3 regions of the Paenibacillus sp. J53TS2 genome follow, and region 1 is predicted to be linked to each of the others. Evidence: riboswitches for the same ligand, from Rfam matches in the RefSeq annotation. Region 1 holds a riboswitch; each other region holds the start of a gene.

What was found. Region 1 has a riboswitch for glycine ahead of gcvT (glycine cleavage system aminomethyltransferase GcvT). Riboswitches for the same ligand answer to the same signal wherever they lie in the genome.
Region 2: it holds a riboswitch for glycine, as region 1 does, so the genes downstream of both, sdaAB (L-serine ammonia-lyase, iron-sulfur-dependent subunit beta) here and gcvT (glycine cleavage system aminomethyltransferase GcvT) in region 1, are expected to answer to the same signal.
Region 3: it holds a riboswitch for glycine, as region 1 does, so the genes downstream of both, KJS42_RS07005 (amino acid permease) here and gcvT (glycine cleavage system aminomethyltransferase GcvT) in region 1, are expected to answer to the same signal.

What each region holds. Positions count from the first base shown of each region.
Region 1 covers NZ_BOSK01000004.1:212,596-218,578, forward strand. Annotated here, with positions in the region: gene gcvPB (aminomethyl-transferring glycine dehydrogenase subunit GcvPB) at 1-69, opposite strand, end outside; gene gcvPA (aminomethyl-transferring glycine dehydrogenase subunit GcvPA) at 57-1,421, opposite strand; gene gcvT (glycine cleavage system aminomethyltransferase GcvT) at 1,440-2,570, opposite strand; glycine riboswitch at 2,669-2,787, opposite strand; glycine riboswitch at 2,791-2,890, opposite strand; gene gcvH (glycine cleavage system protein GcvH) at 3,139-3,534, shown strand; gene mtnB (methylthioribulose 1-phosphate dehydratase) at 3,641-4,315, opposite strand; gene proC (pyrroline-5-carboxylate reductase) at 4,382-5,242, opposite strand; gene KJS42_RS11145 (glutamate-5-semialdehyde dehydrogenase) at 5,291-5,983, opposite strand, start outside.
Region 2 covers NZ_BOSK01000007.1:249,191-255,173, reverse strand. Annotated here, with positions in the region: gene KJS42_RS16810 (S8 family serine peptidase) at 1-2,372, opposite strand, end outside; glycine riboswitch at 2,872-2,998, shown strand; gene sdaAB (L-serine ammonia-lyase, iron-sulfur-dependent subunit beta) at 3,182-3,853, shown strand; gene sdaAA (L-serine ammonia-lyase, iron-sulfur-dependent, subunit alpha) at 3,870-4,751, shown strand; gene KJS42_RS16795 (response regulator transcription factor) at 4,909-5,598, shown strand; gene KJS42_RS16790 (sensor histidine kinase) at 5,595-5,983, shown strand, end outside.
Region 3 covers NZ_BOSK01000002.1:525,308-531,290, forward strand. Annotated here, with positions in the region: gene KJS42_RS06995 (DUF817 domain-containing protein) at 1-380, shown strand, start outside; gene KJS42_RS07000 (helix-turn-helix domain-containing protein) at 415-1,320, opposite strand; gene KJS42_RS07005 (amino acid permease) at 1,403-2,782, opposite strand; glycine riboswitch at 2,916-2,996, opposite strand; gene KJS42_RS07010 (SDR family NAD(P)-dependent oxidoreductase) at 3,094-3,888, opposite strand; gene KJS42_RS07015 (helix-turn-helix transcriptional regulator) at 4,067-4,918, shown strand; gene KJS42_RS07020 (TetR/AcrR family transcriptional regulator) at 4,954-5,520, shown strand; gene KJS42_RS07025 (ABC transporter permease) at 5,653-5,983, shown strand, end outside.

The DNA.
Region 1 (5,983 bases):
CCGTCCGGGACGGCTGCGCTCAAATATCAATAATTCATCGGATTGTGCCGTCTCTTTTACTTCGAGCATATCGATTCCTCCAGTACGCGGGCGAATTGGTCGATTTCGGCTTTGCTGCGCTTTTCCGTTACGGCGATCAACAGGTGGCCGCTCAGCTCGGGGTAGCTGCGGCCCAGGTCATAGCCGCCAATAAAGCCGGCGTTGAGAAAATCCTTCTGCAGCCGAACTGGATCGGCCTCCTTCGGCAGTCGAAGAACAAACTCGTTGAAGAACGGCGATTCAAAAGCTGCGCTGATGCCGGGGATAGCGGTCAATGCATTTTTTGCATAATGGCTTTTCTGCAAATTCAGCTCCGCAACCTCGGCCATTCCTTGCTTGCCCAATATAGACAGATAGACGGAGGCGGCCAGGGCGAGCAGCGCCTGATTGGAGCAAATGTTCGAGGTTGCTTTCTCGCGACGGATATGCTGCTCGCGGGCTTGCAGCGTTAGCACGAACCCGCGTTTACCGTTCCGGTCGGTCGTCTGCCCGACGATTCGGCCGGGCATCCGGCGCATGTGCGCCTCCGATACGGCGAAGAAGCCGCAGGTCGGGCCGCCGAAGGAGGGGGCCAACCCCAGCGGCTGGGCATCGCCAACGACGATGTCGGCACCGAGCTTCCCCGGCGCTTCCAACAAGCCAAGCGCGAGCGGATTGCTGCTGACGATCAACAGGCTCCCATGCGCATGAGCCATTTCGCCGATGGCGCGGAGGTCCTCCAGGGAACCGAAGAAATTCGGGTTCTGAATCAGCACGGCGGCGGTGTCTTTCGTGATGGCCGCGGCGAGCGCTTCGCGATCGGTAACGCCTTGCGTCCAGCCGACCTCGACGATCTCAAGGTTTAAGCCATGGGCGTAGGTAGCGAGCACTTCACGGGCCTCCGGATGGACGGCGCGGGAGACGAGAAGCTGCTTACGCTTGGTAGCGGCAGCGGCCAGGTTGCCGGCCTCGGCCAAGGCGGTAGCTCCGTCGTACATGCTGGCGTTGGCGACCTTTAGACCGGTTAACTCGCAGATGTAGGATTGGAACTCAAAAATCGCCTGCAGCTCGCCTTGGCTGATTTCCGGCTGGTACGGGGTGTAGGCCGTATAAAATTCCGAACGGGAAATGACATGCTGAATGACGGAAGGGATGTGGTGGTCATAAAGGCCGGCACCGAGAAAGCTGGCGAAACGATCGGTATCGGCATTTCGTCCGGCCAGTTCGGAGAAGTGCCGGGTCAATGCGTATTCGTCCAAACGCGGGGATACCGGGAGCTCGCCGTGAAAACGAATGCCCTCCGGGATGTCGCTGAACAGCTCCTGTATGGAGCTTGCTCCGATGGTCGCCAACATTTCTGATTCGTCTTGTTCAGTTAATGGCAGGTAACGGTGTTTTAACATCTGATTGCTACTCTCCTTTCACCGCTTAGCGGATAGGTTTCGGCGATAGAACGGCAACGGGACGACCTTGGCCTTCAGCCGCTTGCCACGGATGTCGATCTCGAGGATCGTGTCCGATTCGGCATAACGGCTTGCGAGGATCGCCATCCCGAGGTTCTTTTTCAAAGTCGGCGATTGCGTACCGGTAGTTACCTCTCCAATCGGTTCTTCCGAGCCTTCGGCGAACACCGGATAATGTGTACGGGGGATGCCGCGATCGATCATTTCGAGGCCGACCAAGCGGCGAGGGATGCCGTCTCCCCGCTGATTGACCAGCGCATCGCGACCGATAAAATCACCTTGTTCCAGCTTCACGAACCGATTCAGGCCTGCTTCAAGCGGGGAGATATCCGGTCCTAGCTCCTGCCCGTAGAGCGGCAGGCAAGCTTCGAAGCGTAACGTATCTCTGGCGCCAAGCCCGGCAGGGAGAAGGCCGCGCGCTTCTCCGGTTTCCATCAGCACATCCCAAAGTGCTTCCGCATGTTCAGCAGCCACGTACAACTCGAAACCGTCTTCACCGGTATATCCGGTGCGCGACAGCAGCACGGGAATACCGGCAATCCGCGCGTCCCGAATAAAGGTGAACGGACGCAAGGCTGAGGGGTCCATCCCTTCGCAAAGCGGGGATAGCAGAGCGGAGGAGAAGGGCCCTTGTACGGCGAGTAAAGCCGTCTCGTCGGACGCATTGCACATCGTTACGCCTTCAGCGGGAAGGTGTCGCTGCAGCCAATCCCAGTCTTTTTCGATATTGGAGGCGTTGACCACCAACATGTACTTTGTCTGCTCCAGCTTATAGATCAACAAATCGTCCACCACACCGCCATCAGGATAGCAGAGCAGGGTGTACTGAGCTTTTTCCGGCACGAGTAGGTCCACGTCGTTGGTCGTCATGCCTTGCAAAAAGCGTTCCGCCCCAGGCCCCTCCACGTAAAATTCGCCCATATGCGATACGTCGAATAACCCGGCGCGCTCGCGCACGGCTTCGTGTTCTTTCTGGATGCCGCTGAACTGCACCGGCAGCTCCCAGCCGCCAAAATCGATGCAGCGAACTCCTTCATATTTCGCATACCTGGAGTAGAGCGGCGTACGCCGCAAAGCGGATTCGGACATTACCATCACCTCGAAAGGGCCGGATCGGCCAATTTTGGGAAACCAAAAAAGGACAGGCCAAAGAAAATCCCGTCAGTTTACCTAACGGATCTTCCTGGCTCTGTCCCTTGTACCTGAGAGTTACCCTGCTAAGGCTCTAAGACTTGCGCAGGTTTCCCCTTGGGTGATTCGCATGAGAGATGTAAATGAACTACCTCTTAGCGAATGCTCTCCAGAGTTGCGTCCGGCAGAAGTCCTTTTGCCTGAGAGATTCACCGCATGGCGGCTTGCTCCTTCGGCGTTACAATATGGCCTATTGTAATCTCTCCCCCTGCCATCAATCGCAGCTTACACATCTCATTAATACTCAAAACCAGCCTCTATGTCAATAAAGTTATCATAATAATTTTAATATATTTCGTTTGTTGGAAAAGGTTACGCTTACATTTTGATAGACTCTATCATTTGTGTTAATAATATTGACATGAGAGCTAGGTTTGGAATAATCTGAACGAAGAAACATCAAGATCGAGAATCGGCAAGTTCAGATGTGGGACGATAGATCATCCGGAAAGAGGAGGAGCTAGTCTTGGCCAATGAGATCAGGGAAAACATGTGGTACAGCGATGAACATGAATGGGTGCTTGATTTGGGGGACGGTACGGTAAAAATCGGCATTTCCGACGTAGCTCAACATCGATTGGGGGATATTGTGTTCGTGGAGCTACCCGACCCCGGGCAGGAGATCGAAGCGCAGGACGGTATCGGTACCATTGAATCCGTCAAGACGGTCGCCGATTTGTTTACGCCGGTCAGCGGTACCGTGGTGGCAGTGAACGGAGAGCTGGATACCGCGCCCGAACTAGTGAATGAAGAGCCGTACGACGGGGGGTGGATGGTACACATTCGTCTGAAGGAGGATCCGAACCTCGCGCTAGCAAACTTGATGGATGCCAAGGCGTACGCGGAATTTATCGAGAGATAAGTTGATTATTCATTCGCACGAATCAAAACTCGCGGCCAGCAATAAAGCGAAAGAACCGGATTTTCGATCGGCTTCGCCGCTTATCGCATGCCGCGAGTTGTTGTCATCAAATATGGCGCCCTTTGGAGGGTAAGAGCAGAGAACGGTACAGCACTTCAAACATAAACTCCAATGCTTCCAAATGACGTTTTGCCTCCCTGAGGCCGGAGCCCCAGGCATAAATCCCGTGGTTTTGCAGCAAAAACGCGGGAACGCGGGAATCCAGTCCGCCCGCAATTCGCTTCAGAATTGTTGAGAGTTCAGCGGCGTTCGGCAGGATCGGCACCCGAATCTCCGTGCTCGTCTCCCAGATTCCTATACTTTTTAACAGCTCATTGTCCTTGAGTGGTACTCCGCCATCGGCGTTGAAATATTCACTAAGCAAATTGTTATATGCCGTATGTACGTGAACAATCGCGCCGCAGCCGGTCAACCGGTAAATTCTCGCGTGAATTGGCGTATCGGGGCTTGGTTTCAAACGGGTCGGCTCGCAGGGCTCACCCGCGGCATCCACGAACAGGACGCCTGCCCGTAGGGAAGACTCCTCTAACAGCTCCGGCCGTTCCGTCTCGTCGACCGTGACCGCAAACGTATACCGGTCCGGCGCCCAGCCGCCAATCCGCACCGACAAGCTTCCGCTGGAAGCGGGGAACCAGCCGCGGGCCAAGAATTCCTCCCGCAAGCGATTTACCGCGTCCAGTGCCGTTACTTTTTCTTCCCATGGGATGTCGCCGTTACTCATGCTGCCGTCCCCCTTTCGAACAAACCTTAAGCGAGACTCCGGCCTTCGGCTATCGTGATGCCTTTCCTATAGCAATGCCCGCTTCACGGCTTCGCCCATTTCCTTTGAACGTTCGGCAGCCCGGTGGACCGCAGCTCGTACGTTCGGCTGGAAGTTGCCGGATTCCAGCACGCCGATCGCCGCTTGCGTCGAACCGTTAGGCGAGGTGATGTCCGCACGCAACTTGGTAGGCGCTTCACCGGTTTCCGCCATCATCAAGGCGGCGCCCAACACCGTTTGCACCGTCAGCTCGCGAGCTTGTTCGGCCGTTAAGCCACCCTCGATCCCGGCTTCAATCATCGCTTCCATCAGGTAATATACATATGCGGGTCCGCTCCCGGATACGCCCGTCAAAATTTCCATTTGTTCTTCGGGGATAACACTTACCATTCCGACCGCCTCGAACATCGACAACACCTGGGCGCGGTGCTCCTCGGTCGCTTCCGGTGAGAAGGAGATCCCGGTCGCTCCATGCCCAATGGAGGAGGAGGTGTTTGGCATCGTGCGAGCTACAGCAGCCTTCGTGCCGAGCAGGGCTTGGATCGTGGCGATGGACAAGCCGGCGATCAGGGAGACAATCAACTGACCCTCTCGTAAAAGCGGCCCAAGACCAGCCAGAGCTTCGCCGGCGTCTTTAGGTTTCATCGCCAGGACGATAATCGATGCATCCCGCAGATATACCCGCTTGGCGTCTTCTTCGATCGCCGTTTGGACTTGATAGGTTTGCGATAAATAATCGAGCCGTTCTCGGTTCGAGCGGTTCAGCATGACAATTTGGCCCGCGCTGGCAACTTGCTTATGGAGCAAGCCGCGCACGATGGCTTCGGCCATCGATCCCGCTCCATAAAAACAAATGGTGGAGGCGGCTAAAGTAGGATTTGTTTTCATAGGGAATGACCTCCTAAAGAATATTGGGATAAAGGGGAGTATAGCTTGTTATTGCCGAATTTGCCCGTTCCCCTGAACGATATATTTGCTCGACGTGAGCGCGGTTAAACCCATGGGCCCCCGAGCATGCAACTTCTGGGTGCTAATCCCGATCTCTGCGCCGAACCCAAATTCAAAGCCGTCGGTGAAGCGGGTGGAGGCGTTATGATAGACCGCGGCCGCATCCACTTCCTGTTGAAACCGCTCGGCATTGGCGGGGTCTTGGGTGACGATGCATTCGGAGTGTTTCGTACCGTAGCGGGCGATATGCGCCATCGCTTCGTCGAGGCTGCGAACGATTTTGACGTTAAGAATATAGTCGTTGTATTCCGTAGCGAAATCCTCATCTGTGGCAGGTACAGCCCATGAGATCAGTCCTCTGGCTGCCTCACTGCCTCGTAGCTCAACGCCGGCTTCCTTGAAACGTTCCGCCAGCTCCGCCAAGTGGCGTTTGGCAAAATCTTCATGAACCAGCAGCGTTTCCATCGAGTTGCAGACCGAAGGGCGCTGGACTTTGGCATTCAACGCGATATCCTTTGCCATTACGGGATCGGCTGAGGCATCTACATACGTATGGCAGATGCCCGCACCCGTCTCGATCACCGGCACCGTGGCGTTTTGCACGACCGTTTGAATCAGCGAGCTGCCGCCGCGTGGGATCACGACGTCAAGGAGCCCGTTCAGCTTGAGCATTTCGTCGAC
Region 2 (5,983 bases), on a different contig from region 1:
TGCAAGTAAATCTGCTGACCGGCATAGTCGCGCAGGTCCAGGTATTGCGTTTTCCAGCCCCCGCTCGTGCCGGTGAATTCCGCCAGCGGTACGAAGGCGTAGTCGGAATCCAAGGAAGCGATGTACACCGTGCCGAAATCGCGCCCTGCTTCCAGGTCATACCAATGTTTAAAAGAAAGCAGCGCCCCACGCGGACTATCCGTTAAATCGATCGGCGGTGTCAGCAGATAAGAATCGGCGCCGGAGGCGTAACTTCCGGTCAAATTGCTGGCATACACCTTGTCGCCGGAATAGGCACTGCCCGGTCCGCTAACCGGCGTTCCCCAGGCCCAGGTGTTCCCGGTACCGCCAGACTGGAACCCGGTGGTCTCCGTCTCGAAATCCTGGAGATACCCGGGCGCGATGCCGGCCGACACCGTGACGGCGTACGGCTTGCTGTCAAACCCGTTGTTGCCGAAGTCGTTCACCCGAATGTAATATTCAAGTCCAGCCGTCCCGATTAGGAAGGCGGGTACGGTGGCTTCATATACACCGTCCTTCTCGTTTCCGGAAACCCGTTTGGCCGGAAGGTATAAATAATGGCTGGTTCCTGCTTCCTTGGCGTAAAACTCGACCGATGTGACGGCGACATCGTCGCTGACGCGTGCGGAAAGCGTCGCGTCGAAGCCTTCATATACTAAAGTAGGCGGCGCATGTTCCAAGGTTGGCTCGTCCAGGTCCTCTCCGGAGGTGACTACGCGCCCGGAGACGGTTCCGACCCCTTGCAGGACGGAGCCGACGGCGTCCAGCGCATTGACGATCCCGCTCCCGTACCCATTGTTGGGCGAGGTGGGATATTCGCTATCCGTCCGAGGCGTGGCCGTGCTGGTCAGGATATCCTCCAGTTGGTCTACCGTGAGGGAGTGGTTCGCCTGCAGCAGCAGCGCGGCGATCGCCGTCGTATGCGGACCTGCCATCGAGGTGCCGTCCCAGCCGCCCTCATAGACTCCGCCTGGAACGGAGGAGCGGATGTTCACGCCCGGTGCGGAAACCTCCGGTTTAACTTCATCGTAAGGCGAGGGGCCCCGCAACGAGAAGTCGGCCAAATTCCCGCTAATGTCCGTGGCGCCGGTGGCGAATGCCTCGGGATAGTTGGCCGGTGCGGCTACGGAACCGGGGCCGCCCGGGTTGAATTCATCAACGTTGCCCGCCGAAAACTCGGGGAAAATCTGCGCGCTTCGCCAAGCCTGCACGATCGGGCGGAACCATTCGTCGATGCCAGGTCCGCCGCCCCAGGAGTTGTTGACGACATCGGGAGCGAGCTCCGGATGGAGATTTCCTTCGGCATCCACCGGGGCCAGCAGCCACTGGCCGCCATCGAGGATGATCGCGTCCGTGGTGGAGGGGTTAAAGATGCGGACCGCGATCCATTTGGCTCCCGGCGCGACCCCAATCTGATTCGAGCCGTCCGGCTCCGAACCGACCATCGTTCCCATGGTGTGCGTGCCGTGGCCGTGGCCATCCGTCGGCAGTGAAGCATGGCTATGCGGATCATACCAGCTAAGCTCGGGGTCGACGATATTGCCCGAGGCATCAAATCCACGCCATTTGCTTCTCAAGGCCGGGTGGTTCAGCTCGACGCCGGTATCGAGGTTGGCGACGACGATGCCTGTCCCGTCGATGCCCATGTTCCAAACCTCGGGGGCATTGACTTGAGCGATATTCCATTCGACGCTGCTAGGCGTGACGGTGGAGGGGTCCTTGCTTGCACCGTCCAGCGGTGACGACTTACCGTCAGCCGGTTTTACGGATGGTGCCTCTACGGCAGGTTGCATTGCCGATTCTTTATGGATTTCGACCTTTTGCAAGTGACGCTCTTCATTCGGAAGGATCTTCTCCACTTCAGGAAAAAGGGCGATTTGCTCCAGTACCTCTTTTGTACTTGTCACCGCCATGGCATTTACGATAAAGTAGCTTTGGTAGTCTTTTACGTCTCCGGATTGCTGGGCTTTCTGCAAGTAATCCTCCAATGCGAATTGGCTGCGGGAGGCGGTTTCGCGAAGCGCGCTGACGACGGAGGTTCGAGCGGAAAGCTTCGCGGCGGAAGGTGTGGCTTTCTCCAGCGTGGCTTTCTGGAGAGCCAGTTTGGCGACCGAGGCCGTATCGGTTTGTTCTTTGAGTTTGACAAGGTAGGTGACGAAGTCGTCCTGCTTAAACTGAGTCTGCAATTTGGCGTCGATTTTGGCTTCAGCCACGTGAGGCGCGGTCGATTTCAGGCTGGTTTTTCCCGAAACTCCACTGCTGTCGGCAGAGGCTGCGGGAACGAGGGTCAACGCTAGAAGGATCGACATGCCAAGCGAGAAAGATGTGCGAAATCTCTTGAGACTTATCAACTTCTTCACTCCCTTTATGAGGTTTTAAGTGCAGCAGACATCCTTTGGCGGCCGCCCGGAGCAACGTTCAGCAAGGTCCGGACACGTTATGCCTGAAAACGGATCAAGCAAGAGCAAACGTCCCTTTGTTCATCACCTCCTTCATCAAAGTGGTTGATGCAAATGCGGGTACACCATGGTGGATGAGAAGTTGTAGTTGAAGCCGGATGCGGAGTGAGAGGCGTAACGGAAATCCAAGTGATCCTGATGTGAAGGAAAGTTGACGCGGAGTGCACCTTATTTTCAACAATTCATAAAATAAGGTAAAATCTGGAGTTGTTGGGGATAGTATATATCTGTAAAATTAAGGATACAAGTGGTTGCATATGAAAAATAACCATATTTTCACATAAAAATAGGAAAATATGACTAAAATAGATTGACGAAATACGCAACGTTATGTGAGTTATCTTGACATCTTGCTAACTTCGTTTTACATTAATACAATTCATACAGGCGAATGAGGATGATGGGAGAGTCCGCTGGGCGTACCGCTAGGGTAAGCCGAGGAGCGGCACCGAAGGAGCAAAGGGCCGGTCCTGCAATCGGCAACCGAATCTCTCAGGTACAAGGACCATGATCGGACGCCACTCTGGAGAGAGCGATCAGCCACCCAAGAGGTACATGGATCCCGGGCCAATGGTTCTCCGGGAACATTAAACTTTCAGGTAACGGGGACAGAGCAGAAGGGCAGCGGCCTTTTTGTTCTGTCTCTTTTTCGTGATAGGCGGCTTGGTCATCTTGAATGTAAACAAGGGAGAGATTAATCCATGCGATTCAAAAACGTGTTCTCCATTATCGGTCCCGCGATGATCGGGCCCTCCAGCTCACATACGGCCGGGGCGGTGAGGATTGGACGATTTGCCCGTCAGCTGTTTGGAAGCGTGCCGGCGGAAGCGGCGATTTGCTTCTACGGCTCTTTTGCCGAAACGTACAGCGGACACGGTACCGATTTGGCCGTTGTTGGCGGCATCCTCGATTACCGCACGGACGACGAGCGAATTCGTCATTCGCTGCAGGACGCCGAAGAGCAAGGGGTCGAGGTGTCCTTTACCACAGGAGTACAGCCGGGAGCTCATCCGAATACGGTAAAAATAAAACTAACCGGCCAAGACGGCCGGCATACGGAGGTGACGGGCGCTTCCATCGGGGGTGGGACGATCGTCATCCGCAGCATCGACGGTTTTGAGGTGAAGAGCTCGGGCGAGCTGCCGACCCTGGTCGTATCCCATGCCGATCGCCAAGGAGTTCTGGCGGGCATTACCGCCTTGTTCAGCCGGGAGTACGTGAATATCGGCTACATCATTACCGATCGGAAAGGACGTACCGGCGAAGCATTGACCGTGGTGGAAGCCGACTCGCCGATCCCATCGGAACTGATGAAGGCGATTGAGTCGCTGGAGCATGTCAACCAGGTTGCTTATATCGATCTGACGAGATAAGAAAGGAGTGGGCAGGATGCGTTTTAGAAATTTGCGGGAACTGGTGGGGTTGTGCGAGCGGGAATCCCAGACGATATCCGGCATCATGATCCAGGATCAGGCGGCGGAGAGCGGGCAATCGGAGGCCGAGATCCTGGCCGCCATGGGCGAATACTATCAAATCATGAAATCGGCGGTACGCAAGGGGCTGACGGAGGACATCGTCTCCACAAGCGGTCTGACGGGCGGCGACGCCAAACGAGTCGAGACCTATCGAAGCCGTGGTGAGGCCTCCGTCGGCGACATCGCTTGCCAGGCCATGGCCTATGCGCTGGCGGTGTCGGAGGTTAACGCCTCGATGGGGCGGATCGTCGCTACGCCGACGGCGGGCTCCTGCGGCATCATCCCGGGCGTGTTCGTCAGCGCCCAGGAGCGCTTCGGCTGGGAAGATGAGCACCTCGTGCGCGGGTTGTTCAGCGCCGGGGCCATCGGCTACGTGATCGCCAACAACTCGTTTATTTCCGGCGCGGAAGGCGGCTGCCAAGCCGAAATTGGTTCGGCGATCGGAATGGCAGCCGGGGCGATGGTCGAGTTGCGCGGTGGGACGCCGGAGCAGGCGGTGCACGCTGTCGGCCTCGCGCTCAAGAACACGCTGGGCTTGATCTGCGATCCCGTCGGCGGGTTGGTGGAGATTCCCTGCATCGTACGCAACGGCTTCGGCGCGGTAAACGCACTGGCAGCCGCCGATATGGCGTTGGCCGGCGTACGCAGCGCAATCCCATCGGACGAAGTCATCGACGTGATGCTGGAGGTCGGGTCGGCGATGCCCAGCCGCCACCGCGAAACCGCGCAAGGCGGGCTGGCACAAACGCCAACCGGTCGCAAAATTATGAAGGAGCTGCGGAGTCGTAAGAAGTAAAATGTCACCTGTCTTTCTAAATCCAAGCGCCGCGGCCTGCAAATCGGGTTGCGGCGCTTTCTGTTGGATCTATGTCATAGTTAAACGATTTATCCGAGGTTACGTTCATGTATAATTTGCTTGTAGGAATGACCGGAAGGAAAGGAAGTACGGAATCATGACGAGCATTCTGATTGTTGAAGATGATGTGGGCTTAAACAAAGGGATCGCATTGACATTGGCGAGGGACGGAGTCGCCGTGGAGCAAGCCTATGATCTGGCGGGGGCGGAAGAAAGGTTTGCGGCCGGCGGGATCGATCTGGTGCTGCTCGACGTCAGGCTGCCGGACGGAAGCGGCCTGGACTTTTGCGCCAAGCTTAGGGAAGCTTCTCGGGTGCCGGTCATCTTCCTGACCGCGAACGATATGGAGTCCGATATTGTGATGGGCTTCGAGATGGGAGGGGATGACTACATCACGAAACCGTTCAGCCTAATGGTGCTGCGGTCTCGGGTGATGGCTGTGCTTCGGCGCTGCGACCCCAGTCGCGAGGATAAAGTGAACATCGGTTCTCTCGCGTTTGACTTTGGCAAAATGGATTACCGCAAGGAAGGCGCAGCCATCTCGCTTAGTGTGACGGAACAAAAGCTGCTGAAAGCGCTCGTGAACCACCGGGGACAAGTCCTGCCCCGGGAGCAGTTGATTTATCTCGTATGGGGGCAAGATTCCGAATTTGTGGATGAAAATGCGCTGACCGTCACGATCAAGCGATTGCGGACTAAAATCGAGGAGGATCCCGCTGCGCCCCAATATATCAAGACGGTTTACGGCTTGGGATACCTTTGGGCCGATGCGGGGGTGCAGACATGACAACCGATGGAGCGACTAACGGAGAGCACGGACTTGCCAAGTTCGCAGCACGTCACATTCCTCTGCGGACGGATGGACTGACCGGTTCACCGCGCCGGAATGGGTTGGCCTTCGATTGGGTTTACGTAGCCTACGGTGCGCTGTTTGTCTTGTTCGTGCTGGGCTATCCGCTGGCTTCCTGGGTATGGGCGGGGGAAGTGTTTACCCCGCCGATTTGGATCCCCATCGTTTTCGCGGCGGCGTTGCTCCTCATAGCCGGTTCATTCGCCTGGACGTTGCGGGCCAGGTCCGCAAACGCCATCCGTGCAGCATATGAGATCGTGGATACCGCGATCGCGGGTCAACAGCGGCTCACCGGTTATGAAGAGACGGAGCTTTCCGCGCT
Region 3 (5,983 bases), on a different contig from region 1:
TGGTCCGCTTCCCCCCGCTCTGGTTGGTCGTCCCGCTGGCCGCCTCCATTTACCTGAATTTCTTCACCCACCATTATTGGATCGATGTTCGGTGGTGGTTGTCGGCGCTGGTGCTGCTCGTCTTCTGGCGGACCTGGGTCACCTACGAGGTTGGCGGCAAACCCTACCGGATGCCGTTATCCCTCTCCTTTGTGCTGATTGGCTTCTTTATCTGGGTCGCAGAGAATGTCGCCACGTTCTTCAGCGCCTGGAGGTACCCGAACCAATCCGATGGCTGGCATCTCGTCCATCTCGGCAAGATTAGCTCCTGGCTTCTGCTCGTCATTATCAGCTTCCTGATCGTTGCGGCATTGAAGCGGGTGAAGGGGCAACAGAAATAAGTAAAAGGCCATCCAGCAGGATGGCCTTTCCCCTTTATCCCTTCTTCTTAACCGGTCGCAGCACGGCATATCCGTAACCTTCCGGGTAATGCCGTTGATAGTCCTGCTTGAGCTCTTCATCCCATTCGTACCCCAGTTGGCTGGGATCAAAGTTCCAAGCAACCTCCTCCACCGCGCTCATCACCGCTCCGTTATCCTTTAGGTAGTCAAACGGCGGGTGGAAGAACACCAGGTATTCCGACTCCGGGATCTCCCGGCACTCCATTCCTTCCGGAATCGGTCCGTCATCTTCCAGGGGAACCGGGATGCCGTACAGATACCCTTTTTGGCCGTCCCGGTAAAACCACCCCGCCGTCTGCCCTAATTGCCCCTTCAGGGTATGGTTAGACATGCTTTCTAAGGTTCCGCTGACTTCGTCGCAGGAGTGCCCGTTCTCCCAGAAATCCCCGTAGTTGTTGACGGTCAAATCCCAGATCCCGATAAACTTATGGGCCGGAATGAACTCGACTTTGATCTCCGCCGGCTGCAAGTGAATTTCACTCATGTGATCCCGCTCCTTGATCCAATAGTGATAAGGCGAGAATACTTCCTGACGAATCGCTAAGGGAATGGGTCTTGGCGCCTTTTGGTAGGCCGCAGGGGTGAGCTGAAAGGCTTTCACGAACGCTCTCGTAAACGCCTCCTGCGATGAAAATCCATACTTTACGGCGATATCCAGGACCCGCTGATCCGTGTCGCGGAGCTCCATGGCGGCACGGCTGACTCTTCGCGTCCAGATATAATCCCGCAAGGTCACCCCCGTGTACTGGTTGAACTGTCTGGAGCAATAAAACGGGGAATACCCCAGCGCGTCTGACATCTTCAATAGAGACGTATCTTCCGTGATGTGCGTCTCCACCCAGTCCACCATGCGTTGAACCGTCTCATTCCATTCGTACATGGAAGTCCTCCTCCTTTCACCCTGATCATATCACCGGAAAATCCTATAAATTTGATTCGAATTGCAAACCTGGAAGCCGCTGTTATAGATGGGTTTGCTCTAGGGGTGCAGGGGTTGCCTGTTCCTTACGCTTTCTCATCGCATGCAAGACGAACAATAGAATGAACCATAGTGGAGTCAACAATAGGGCCGGACGTGTCTCATCCGCGAACAACATAATCAGCAGGATTGCTGCAAACAAGGTGAGAACAGCATAATTGATAAAAGGGGTAAACAGCGCTTTAAACTTCGACTTAGCCTGCAGCTCCGGTTGCGTTCGCTTATAACGAATATGACACACAAGCACCACGCCCCACACCCATATAAAACAAATGGCGCTAATCGTCGTCACGATGCCGAAAGCTTGCCCCGGGATCAGTTTGCTTAACAGCGCCCCGACGGAGATGATCAGCGTGGAAATCAGCAGTGCGTTGCCAGGCACATGGTTCTTGTTCAATTTCGCCATCCGGGTAGGAGCTTGATTATTCTTGCTTAAGTTATACAGGATCCGGCTGGTCGAGAACATCCCGCTGTTACAAGCGGAGGCGGCCGAGGTCAAAACGACAAAATTAATGATCCCCGCGGCAATCGGAATGCCGACCAGACTAAATGTCTTCACAAACGGGCTCTCCGCCGGAGTCAGCCCCGTCCAGGGGTTAATGCATAAGAGAGCGACTAAAGCGCCAACGTAGAAGAATAAAATTCGCAGCGGAATTTTATTGATGGCGGATGGGATATTTTTCTCCGGATCGGAGGTTTCTGCAGCGGATACCCCAACGAGCTCCACGCCAACATAGGCGAACACGACCATTTGGAAGGAAAGCAAGAAACCGGTTATTCCGTTGGGAAACAGCCCTCCGTGCCCCCACATATTCTTCACGGTTACGGCTCCAGCATCGGTCTTGAATCCGATGACCAGCAAAATCACACCGATGGCGATTAACACGAGAATCGTCACAACCTTAATCAACGCAAACCAAAACTCCAACTCGCCGAAATTCTTCACGGTTAACAGGTTAAGTCCCAGCAAAATAATCAAGCAAATCACCGCCGGCACCCATTGCGGGATATCAAACCAATATTGCACGTACACCCCAACAGCAATGACATCCGCCATCGCCGTCATGATCCAGCAGAACCAATACGTCCATCCTGTAACGAACGCGGCCCAGGGCCCAAGATAGTCTTCGGCAATGTCCGTGAAGGATTGATATCCCGCTTTCGATAACAGCAGTTCTCCCAGCGCTCGCATGACAAAAAATACGGCGATCCCCACAAGTAAATAGGCAAAAACGATTGAAGGGCCGGCCAGTTGGATCGCTTTCCCTGATCCTAGGAATAACCCGGTCCCAATCGTTCCTCCTATAGCGATCAGTTGAACATGTCGATTGGCTAAATCTCTCTTTAATTCTTGTTGCGCCACCCCTAACTCCCCCTTAATCCTTCATGATTGACTACATGTGAAATATTGAACAAATAACGCCAAAAAAAAGAGATTGGATGCGCTCCAATCTCCGGGTCATAAGAATAATAAATAACCTAAATAAACAATTATTTAGTACTCTTCTGTCCTTTTGCCTGAGATTGTGAACCCTTCGGCGCCGCGGAATCTCCGCAGTCTCTCCAGAAGCTGCTCCGACTATAGTGTGATCCATAGCCATCATAGCTTGCGAATTATTCAATTTTTTCAAATACTACTCGCGGATAAATATTTTGTCAATAACATTCCTTCCATCAGTTCTTCGGTCTTGTCATGCGTTCCATGATCAGGGCCACTCGGCGTCGGCTTACAAATCGGATCATTTGAGCCATAAACGAATTGGATCGACCCTCAATGATATAACTGCGCCCTTGGTCAATCCCGCGAAATCCGGTCTGCACTACCTTTTCCGGTGTAGAGAGCTTGTTGCCTGCAGCCATGTCTGTACTGCCAACCGCATCGAAGAATCCTGTATCGGTTGCCCCTGGGCATAATGCAAGCACTCGAACGCCCCTTCCCCGCATTTCCGCCCACAGCGCTTCAGAGAACGAAATGACAAACGCCTTGGTTGCGCCATAAACGGCCGAATATGCACAAGGCATAAAGGCGGCCATCGAAGCCACATTCACGACGACTCCGTCCCCCCGCCGCAACATATGGGGCAGCAAACGATGCGTAAGATCGACTAACGACGCCGTGTTCAGCGTGATTTCTTCCTGCTCACGACCCGGGTCGAGCTCCTCGAAGCGTCCATGTGTACCGAACCCGGCATTGTTGATCAAAATATCGACCGTCAAGCCCAGCTCGGCAATTTGATCGGCTAGTTGACGAGGCGCATCCGCTTGGGACAAATCGCATGCCAAAACAACCGCCTGCACCCCGTACTGACGTTTAATATCCCCTGCAATGGCCTCCAATTTATCCTGGGATCTTGCGACCAGCACGACGTGACTGCCCCTTGCCGCCAATTGTTTGGCATAAACTTTTCCGATCCCGGATGAAGCCCCGGTGACTAAGGCCAACTTATTAGAATATTCATACTTATTCATGAAATAACCCCCCTCCTAAGGACAACACTTCGTGTCTTCAATGATCTTCATCTTATCTTCGCCAGGAGGGGGCCAGCCACATCATATTTATACTATTAATGGGATTACCCGGTAAAGGCGATCTCTTGTGGCAAGAGTCACGGAACTGGGACTATAATGGTCTTGGGGGGTGAAAAATGTGAATGTAAATCGGACCTCGTCCGCATTGGGGGAATTCATCAAATCCCGTAGGGAACGGCTGCAGCCTTCCATCGCCGGGATCAAGCCACTTCCCGGACGTAGACGTACCCCGGGCCTGCGAAGAGAAGAAGTCTCCTATCTCGCGAATGTCAGCTTAACCTATTATACTTGGCTGGAGCAAGGCAGAGAGGTTAACCCTTCACCTGAAGTGTTATTAAATATCAGCAACGCTTTGATGTTGGACGAAGACGAGCGAAAATATCTATTCGGCCTCGCCAATCTCGACCCGGCCAGCGCTGGAGTTGTGCACCATCGCGAAGGGGCGGATTTTGGTTTCATGCAAACCATCGTCGACCAAATGGTGTATCCCTCCTTCGTTACAGACGAAGGTACGGATGTCATCGCCTGGAATCGGGCAGCTAAACTGATTATCGCCGATTTCGGTCGTCTACCCAAGAACGAACGGTATATGCTGAACGTCCTTTTTTTCAGTGCGGATTACCGTGAGAGGCTGGTGAATTGGGAGGAATTTGTCCGATTCAGCACGGCTACGCTTCGGGCCAACTTAGATCTATATAAAGATCATCCGCTGTACATGGAAAGATTAGAACGTCTGAAACGGCACAGCGAAGAATTTTCTCGTTTCTGGGAGCTGTATGAAATAAAACAAAAGCGGGTGTCCACCGCATTATTTCGTCTTCCGGATGACCAGATGATGGAGTTTAAGGTCCATTCCGCCTCGATCGATAACAATCCGGGGATGCATTGGTGTTTCTTTGTTCCCGTGCCTGGAACGGGTACGGAAGAGAATTTATTGCGCATGTTGGAGCAGGATGAGAAGGATAATTAAGCTTTACACCGCGGTGAAGAAAGGAGGAATGACCCATGGCCAGAAAACAATCCTACTCCCATTCGGAGCTGCTAGACCTAACGAAACGTTTGGTGCTGGAGCGCGGTTATGACGGGTTTAACCTCAAGCTGCTCTCGGAACACTTACCCGGTGCACGAAGTACGATCTATCAATATTATGCCAATAAGGATGAGATCATTGCAGCCTGCATGAAACGAAGCATTGGGGCCATCCTAGAGAAAGCCTCTGCGCTTGACGAAACCGACTCCATGCGAGCCCTTCAGGAATTGCTTAACATCTACCTCGAGGAGTTCCAGTTGCATCAGCTCTTAGCGGATGCGTACAAAATCAAAACAACCGCATCGGAGGCCGCACGCAGGGATATCGAATATGTGGAATCCGCGCACGAGTTTCTTAAAGTCCAGCTCACCCGTCTGTTTCAGAAAGCCCAGCAGGAGAAGCACCTCAGAGAAGACATCCCCCTGCCTGTGCATGTCGGCATGTTCTTCAATCTCATCAACACGCCGAATATGATGAACGTTCCCGTCCCTGAGTGGAGCAGGATGCTGTTTCAAATATGGATGGGTGGGGCCAAGCAGTAAGGGCGAAGTCCTTCCATATTTTAATTTTGACACAGGTGTCAAAATGGTGTTTAATCAAGAGGTAGTCATTAAGTGATATTTGATATCCAATCTGACACTAGTGTCAAAATACAGAGTGAGGAGCTGAATTACATGTTTTTAGCTATGAGAGAAATCATGCATAGCAAGCTGCGATTTTCGATGATTGTCATTATTTTTGTCATGATGGCTTGGCTGGTCTTTATCCTGTCAGGATTGGGGAACGGGTTATCTTCGCTGGCGGCGTCAGCGTTTAAGAATATGGAAGCCGATTATGTGGTCTTCGAGCAAGGCTCCCAGAATTCCATGAGTAAATCCCTGTTATCCGATCAGTTGGTAGAGGAAGCCGGGAAACTGCCGAACGTCATTGCGGCAGCTCCTATGGGAAGCACGATGGCGACGGCCCTGAAAGGCGATAGCACGAAGAATGACGATAAAGTCGATA